2 regions of the Sporomusa rhizae genome follow, and region 2 is predicted to be linked to the other one. Evidence: riboswitches for the same ligand, from Rfam matches in the RefSeq annotation. Region 2 holds a riboswitch; the other holds the start of a gene.

Region 1 (4,220 bases), 2.0 Mb from region 2:
AGGGGGTTGAACTTGTCGGCATAACTGCTGGTGAGGCAGAAGATCCTAAAAACACCTTGCGTAGAGCGATAAAAAATATTATCTGGCGTATTTTAATTTTCTATGTCGGAGCTATATTTGTTATTGTAGCTATTTATCCTTGGAACCAGATCGGCACGATCGGCAGTCCTTTTGTGTTGACGTTCGCAAAAATCGGGATTACTTCGGCAGCCGGTATCATTAACTTTGTAGTTCTTACTGCCGCAATGTCCGGTTGCAATAGCGGTATATACAGCGCCGGGAGAATGCTTTATACGTTAGCAGAAAACGGGCAGGCGCCAAAATTTTTCGGAAAAGTTTCAAGTGGTGGCGTTCCCAGCAATAGTATTAAAATCACCATCGCTTGCTTAGTAATCGGAGTCTTTTTCAATTATATCTACCCGAATTCAAAACTATTTATTTATATTTACAGCGCCAGCATTCTGCCTGGCATGATTCCGTGGTTTGTACTATGCATTAGTCAAATTAAATTTAGAAGGAAATGGGAAAAGGAAATGGATTCGCATCCATTTAAATCATCGCTATTTCCGATTAGCAACTATATAACAATTATCTTTTTATTCTTAGTCTTAATCGGAATGTGGTTTAATAGTGACACGCGAGTATCATTAATTGTTGGCATAGTTTTTTGTGCGATTATCACAATATTCTATTATGCGCTTGGTATTGGAAAAAGAAACGAAACAGCTGGATAAATGAAGTCAGGCAGTGTTCAAGTAAGAGAAAATCCGCATGATGTATGCACGCGGATTTTTTTGTTTTATTTATAATTATCGCTGACTAACGGTTGACGCCTAATCGTCATTTCAATTCGCTCAATAGGCAAAACTCGCATTAAAACAAGGCAAATAATGCATTCTACACCTAGATAGCTGGCGTTAAACAGGAATGAATACAGATACGGTGAAACCCCTTGTGGTGCATAGCTGGCAAAAAACACGATACCGGAAATGAAATGAAACAAAAACCGACCAATAATACCGACGACTGTTCCCACCAGATATCGGCCTTTAAAATATCCCGCCAAGCCTAAAGCCATAAAGGGCAACGGATAATCAAACAACACCTGTACCGGGTGCAAGATAAAGGGGTCTTGGATCAAATTAATCATGCCATACAAAAAACCGGTGAGATATCCGGTTTCTGCGCCATAAAAAAATGCTATAAGAAGTATAGGAATCATACTGCCCAGAGTTACACTGCCACCTTGCGGCATATGGTATAGTTTAAATGCATGCAGAATAGCGGCCAGAGCAAGTGCTAGACCGATATGAGCCATCATTCTTGCGCTGAAATTAACCTTCTTCATTCGCATCAATGCCACGACTAATAAAATAACACCCGCCAGAATCAGTATCGTAGTCGGACTTGCTGCAATCGTTGCTATGTTGTCGACAAAGGTACCCTTCATATCTTTACCCTCCAATAATAAAAAATTTAAGCCGCAACCAATTGTAGGTTTGCGGCTTTCTCTATTATTCAAGTCGCTTCCCTACGCTGGCATTATCCAGATCAGGTTAAGGGTTAATGAAATAATACTCATCTCTCAGCCCGTAGGCACCCCTAGCACATATGTCATTTTATTCCACTATAACACTATTTTATGCACAGGACAAGTAATTTATAAATGTTTATACTGCAAATAGACTCCCAGTAAACCTTTACCCAGTGAAACAAATACTTCCTGGCAGTTGACTAACGGCTGATTGCTAATTGCGTAGGGCAGGGTGCGCTTAAGTTCTGCGTTTTGTAACGGCCAGCGCACGCCGGCAATAGTAACACCTAAACAGCGGTTTGATAGGGAAATCAGGGATATGACGTCAGGCATTACTTCTGTTTTTATTTTTACATTATCCTGACCTGATAAAAAAAACAAGACTTCAGATTCATCGGCGGCAATACTTTTGATGCCAAGCTCTTCATAACCGGCTAGTGATTGTATGTTGCCAAAAGCATGGTCAAACCGTCCTCCCCATATCCCGGTGATAATTGCGGTAGTCGTACCATATATTTCTTTCGCTCTAAGCAAAGCAAGCTGGAGATCAGTATAATCCTTATCTTCCGGATAAATCTCAACCGGTACACCCAGACTTCTCCCCCATGCCCAGGCTTCAGGATTGGCACTGTCACCATCACCAATAATTCTGTCCGGCGTTATACCGGTTTGCCGGCAAATATGGATACCACTGTCGATACACCATATAGGCAGGCCTGCTGCCAGCGTCGAAAACCATCTATTTTCCGGCGGCCTGCCGCCGGCTGTCATCAGCAGCGTTGTTTTTGGGAATGATTTTTTAAACGTAAGCTCAGTTTGTGGTAGTTTTAAACTTTGTATCATCGATTACACCTGTCCAAATTCCAGTATTTCAAGATGCTTATTTCACCTTTATTGCTTTATTATCCTTCTTTATTCCGATGTATTCGGAGTTGGTAAATTGTATCGCATTTAAAATCACATCCATAGCATGAGGATGATCGCTTACGAAATGAAGCACCTGAGATCCATATATATTTGGTTCTCAGGTGCTTTATTGTGAGGCAATGAGTAATGGCCTTCTGCCTTGGTTAACAGTTAAAAATCCGGCGGAGTTACGGCAAAGATTACGTCGGCATTGGAGCTGTTGTCATTTTTCCACATATGACGTGAGCCGGGGGGGATTTTTACACTATCACCTTTTTCGAGTGTTTCCATGGAGTCCTCAAGATAAAGTGTAACAGTACCAGACAATACGTAGGCAATTTCCTCTCCTGTATGGGATAAAGGAATCTCCGAGGATTGGGCATGAGGAGGGATAGTCATTAAAACCATTTCAATTGCTCCGCTTAGATCTGGGGAAAGCAGTGTATATTCCCAATTACTATGCGGAAATATGATTTTTTTGCGATTGTTGGCACGGGTAATTAATTTATCAACATTTGCAGGTTCAGTAAAAAGACTAAAAAGGGGTATATCCAAAGAAACTGCAATCATACGAAGCGTATTAAGTGATGGATTTGCAAGTCCGCGTTCAATTTGGCTTAACAATGAAGGCGTAACATTTATCCTTTCAGCCAATTGACGTAGGCTAAGGTTTTTACTAGTTCTTGCAGCAGCAATTCTTTGTCCAAGTTCGACACTGTCGTCGGTATTTTGCATGTAAGTATATTCTCCTAACAAGATTTTATTGTGTTCAATACAATTTAATATTATCAAAACTTGTATTATTTAACAACCATGTATAGCGAGTTTTCTTTATTAAATTAGTATGGTGACTTATATAGGTTGATTATTAACCAAAATGCTATTTTTGTCTTTTAAAATCTAGTATAAAGATGAATTTTAAAATATTACAAATAAAGAAAAATTTTATTTTTTATACTATTGCAAATAGTAGGGACATGATGTATATTAAATGTGATTAAACAATTCAATCACATTTAACTAATGTAAAATATAATTAAATATGGTTGAAAGTTTTATGGAAAGACATTGATAGTTGATGACCGCAATATCTGATTTACTTAAACTGAATCATCGGAGGGCTATATGAAAAATTCTACTGTTTTGGAGAAAAAAATCGAAGAATGGAAAGCGGAGTTCCCACTTATCGAGGATTTGATGAGTACCCGCGAGGTATTTTGGGTGAATCCGCTTTATGGAAATAAACAAGAAGAATCTCTTCATTCTATTACGGAAAAAGATATTCAAGATGCCGAAGCAAGACTTGCTAGATTTGCACCATTTATTATGAAGGCTTTTCCGGAAACTGAACAGAGTAATGGCATCATTGAATCTCCTCTTGCGTTCATTCCGAACATGCAGCAAAAACTTAGTGAATTATGCGGCTTAAACATTCCAGGAAAATTATGCGCAAAATTTGATAGTCATCTTCCAATTTCCGGCTCAATAAAAGCGAGGGGAGGCGTGTATGAAGTACTCTATTTGGCAGAAGCCATTGCAACGAAACATACTAACTTATCGTGGACAGATGATTATTCAATATTAAAAAATGATGATTTTCGAAACCTGTTTCAAGAATACACAATTGTTGTTGGCTCTACGGGAAATTTAGGTTTGAGCATTGGAATTATGGGGGCAGCACTGGGATTTCGAGTAGTTGTGCATATGTCTGTGGAGGCGAAGCAATGGAAGAAGGATATGCTTCGGAGTAAAGGCGTAATTGTAGTTGAACATACTGCTG
Region 2 (4,220 bases):
CTGATGAGAGTATCGGCATTCCTTCACAAGATTCTATTCGTTGCAACGGTCACGCCATTCAGTGCCGGGTAACCACGGAAGACCCTGCCAACCAATTTACACCCGATACCGGCAAAATAACGGCGTATCGCAGCGGCGGCGGGTTTGGCGTACGGCTTGATGCCGGCAATGCCTATACAAACTCTGTTATTACTCCTTACTACGATTCACTGCTGGTAAAAGTTTCGACCTGGGGACTAACCCATAAAAGCGCTATCGCCAAAATGAAGCGTTGTCTAAACGAATTCCGTATCCGGGGTATTAAATCAAATATTCTTTTTCTCAATAATGTAGTCAACCATCCTGATTTCTTAAGCGGTAACTACTTCACAACATTTATTGATACAACACCGGAACTATTTATATTTACTCCCCCCCAAGACCGTGGTACTAAATTGTTAAAATATATAGCTGATACTACGGTTAACGGGTATGAAGACTTTACAAAGCGACTAAAACCCAGCTTCCCACCTGTCCGTTTTCCAAGCATGCCGGAATCGCCCCTGCTGCCAAGCGGCACCAAGCAGATTCTTGACAGTCAAGGACCGGATGGCTTAGTAGGCTGGATAAAACAGCAAAGAGAAGTGCTCTTAACAGACACCACTTTACGTGATGCGCATCAGTCGCTATTGGCAACAAGGATGCGAACCCAGGATATGATTAACGTTATCTCCCCTACTGCCCACAAACTGCCTAATTTGTTTTCTCTTGAAATGTGGGGCGGTGCTACTTTTGACGTTGCCTACCGGTTTTTAAAAGAAGACCCTTGGAGACGCTTAGAAGCCCTTAGGGCACAAGCTCCGAATATTTTATTTCAAATGCTTTTGCGCGGCGCTAATGCTGTTGGCTACACAAGCTATCCGGATAATGTAATCCGTGCCTTTGTTGAGCAAGCCGCAGCAAGCGGCATTGACGTTTTTCGTATTTTTGACAGCTTAAACTGGCTGTCAGGAATGACTGTTTCTATTGATGCAGTTCGTAACTCCGGTAAAATTGCCGAAGTCTCCTTATGCTATTCCGGGGATATCTTAGATTCTTCCCGATCCAAGTATGATTTAAAATATTATATTAATTTAGCAAAAGAAATCGAAAAAGCAGGCGCCCACATTTTGGCGATTAAAGACATGGCTGGACTGCTCAAACCGGAAGCAGCCTACCGGCTTGTATCTTCCTTAAAGGAAGCGGTAGATCTGCCTATCCATCTGCATATGCATGATACCAGCGGCAACGGAATTTATGCTTGTGCCCGCGCTATTGAAGCCGGTGTAGATATTGTTGATACCGCAATCTCCTCCTTGGCCGGCGCGTCGTCCCAACCTAGCAGCAATAGTCTTTACTATGCTTTACAAGGGCATCCCCGGCAGCCAAAGCTAGATATTCGTAGTATGAACGAACTATCACACTACTGGGAAGATATTCGTGCCTATTATAAAGACTTTGAAGGCAGCCTGGCTTACCCCAATCCGGAAATATACCAACATGAAATGCCTGGCGGTCAATACAGCAACCTTAAGCAGCAAGCGAAATCGTTAGGGCTGGAAAGTCAATGGGATCGAGTATCAGACATGTACAGAAAAGTCAATGACATGTTTGGTGATATTATAAAAGTAACCCCTTCCTCAAAAGTCGTTGGCGACATGGCTTTGTTCATGGTAGAAAACAACCTCGAAGAAGAAGATATTTACCGTCTCGGAACCAGCTTAGATTTTCCAAATTCGGTAGTTGAATTTTTCTCCGGACAAATCGGTCAGCCATACCAAGGATTTCCGCAAGAACTCCAGCGTATAATCCTGAAGGGAAGACAACCGCTGACAACACGCCCGGGTGAACTCCTGGAAGCGGCTAACTTTGACGAAATTCAGGAAACTCTTGCTAATAACCTACCCCGTCCGGTAACACAATGTGATGTGCTTGCCTATACATTGTACCCCAAAGTATTTTTAGACTGGGTTGACTTCTTTGCCACTTACGGTGATGTATCCATTTTAGATACGCCAACCTTCTTTTATGGCTTAAATTCTAAGGAAGAAATTAGAGTAGATATTGAAGAAGGAAAAATGCTAGTAATCAAATTAATCTCTGTTGAAGAACCACTTCCTGATGGAACAAGAATTGTCAACTTTGAGCTTAACGGTCTGCCACGTGAAATTGTCGTTAAAGATAAGAGCATTAAGACTACCAGTAGTGCAAGGAAAAAAGCAGATAAAGATAATCCTGGCCATCTTGGCGCGACCATGACAGGAAAAATTGTAAAAATCATGGTAGAAGGAGGAGTTCACGTTAAGAAGGGCGAATACTTACTCGTTACCGAAGCTATGAAAATGGAAACAACCATTCAGGCTCCCTTTGATGGCATTGTGGAAGAAATCTATGTGAAGCCTCAGGATGCTGTTGAAACCGGTGACTTACTGCTGGAACTCGTGAAGATATCCAAACCTAATTAAATATGGCAAGCATAGTTATAGCTGGGGGTGCCTTGTTGGCTGAGAGGAATTATTCCAACCCTTATAACCTGATGTGGTTAGTACCACCGTAGGAAAGCTTTCTTAACGCTTTCAACTAACCCCTTTGTCTATAGCTAAAAGCCTACAGAGAAAGGGGTTTTTAATTATGTATACTACTCAAATGGATGCCGCAAAAAAAGGTATTATGACTGAACAAATGCGTATCGTAGCTCAGGAGGAAAAAATAGACCCTGAATTACTACGCGAATTAGTCGCCAGCGGCCGGATTGCCATTCCCGCCAACAAACATCATACCAGCCTCCATCCTATGGGAGTCGGCGAAAAACTTCGCACCAAAGTAAATGTCAACTTAGGAGTATCCAAAGATTGCTACGACATTGATCTGGAATTAGAAAAAGTAAAAAAATCCATTGAATTGAAAGCTGACGCAATCATGGACCTAAGCTGCTATGGTAAAACCCGTGATTTCCGCCGCAAACTGATCGATATGTCACCGATAATGATTGGTACTGTTCCTATGTACGATGCTGTTGGAATGCTTGACAAAGATCTGAAAGATATCACCGTAGATGAGTTTTTCTCGGTTGTCGAACGCCATGCCGAAGACGGTGTTGACTTCATGACCATCCACTGCGGCATGAACCTCAAAACTGCCGAACGAATTAAAAATAACAAACGCCTTACCAATATTGTTTCCCGCGGTGGCTCCCTCCTGTTTGCCTGGATGGAACTTAATAAAAAGGAAAACCCCTTCTACGAGTACTATGACCGTCTTTTAGATATCTGCGAAAAGTATGATGTAACCATAAGCTTAGGTGATGCCTGTCGCCCTGGTTCAATTCATGACTCCACCGATGCGGCGCAAATTGAAGAATTGATAACTCTCGGCGAATTAACCAAACGCGCCTGGGCACGAAATGTTCAAATAATGATTGAAGGTCCAGGCCATGTGGCACTTAACGAAATTGTGGCAAATATGCAGCTCGAAAAGCGTCTGTGCCATGGCGCACCTTTCTATGTATTGGGACCACTGGTTACTGACATTGCGCCAGGCTATGACCATATCACCAGCGCCATTGGTGGTGCCATAGCCGCTTCAAATGGTGCCGATTTTCTCTGCTATGTAACACCGGCTGAACACCTCCGGCTGCCGAATCTTGAGGATATGAAAGAAGGCATTATCGCCAGCCGTATAGCTGCCCATGCTGCCGATATCGCCAAGGGAATCCCCGGTGCACGCGATTGGGATAATCAAATGAGCGCGGCCCGCGCTGAAGTAGATTTCCCTAAAATGATCGAATTAGCCATTGATCCGGAAAAAGCCCGCAGATACAGAGAAGAATCCAAACCAGAGTGTGAAGATACTTGTACCATGTGCGGCAAAATGTGCCCAATGAAGAATATTAAAAAGGTTCTTAACGGCGACGATTTAAGTATTCTCTAAATCCCCATTTAGTCTACAAACAAAACAAAGTGGTAGTGTATGTCCGCTAAGCATACACTACCACTTTGTTTTACACACACGACTATCTCGTTCCTACCACCAATAATGCGGATATTGCCGCTTGGCAGCCAAATTATTCACTATTATCCCGACAATTACCAGAATGCATATACCTATGCTTACAGGCATTAGCGGGAATAACCAGTCCTGCTTGGTAATTACTGCAATTAAAGCCGTAGCTCCGGCCGGGGGATGGACGCTCCTTGTTCTTA

Evidence for each region. Region 2 has a riboswitch for thiamine pyrophosphate ahead of thiC (phosphomethylpyrimidine synthase ThiC). Riboswitches for the same ligand answer to the same signal wherever they lie in the genome.
Region 1: it holds a riboswitch for thiamine pyrophosphate, as region 2 does, so the genes downstream of both, thiT (energy-coupled thiamine transporter ThiT) here and thiC (phosphomethylpyrimidine synthase ThiC) in region 2, are expected to answer to the same signal.

Annotation. Positions count from the first base shown of each region.
Region 1 covers NZ_CP156925.1:3,941,391-3,945,610, reverse strand. Annotated here, with positions in the region: gene SRRS_RS18700 (amino acid permease) at 1-734, shown strand, start outside; gene thiT (energy-coupled thiamine transporter ThiT) at 800-1,450, opposite strand; TPP riboswitch at 1,512-1,614, opposite strand; gene SRRS_RS18690 (thiamine diphosphokinase) at 1,661-2,377, opposite strand; gene SRRS_RS18685 (helix-turn-helix domain-containing protein) at 2,612-3,175, opposite strand; gene SRRS_RS18680 (D-serine ammonia-lyase) at 3,566-4,220, shown strand, end outside.
Region 2 covers NZ_CP156925.1:1,915,972-1,920,191, reverse strand. Annotated here, with positions in the region: gene SRRS_RS08585 (pyruvate carboxylase) at 1-2,483, shown strand, start outside; TPP riboswitch at 2,497-2,595, shown strand; gene thiC (phosphomethylpyrimidine synthase ThiC) at 2,647-3,948, shown strand; gene SRRS_RS08575 (HPP family protein) at 4,042-4,220, opposite strand, start outside.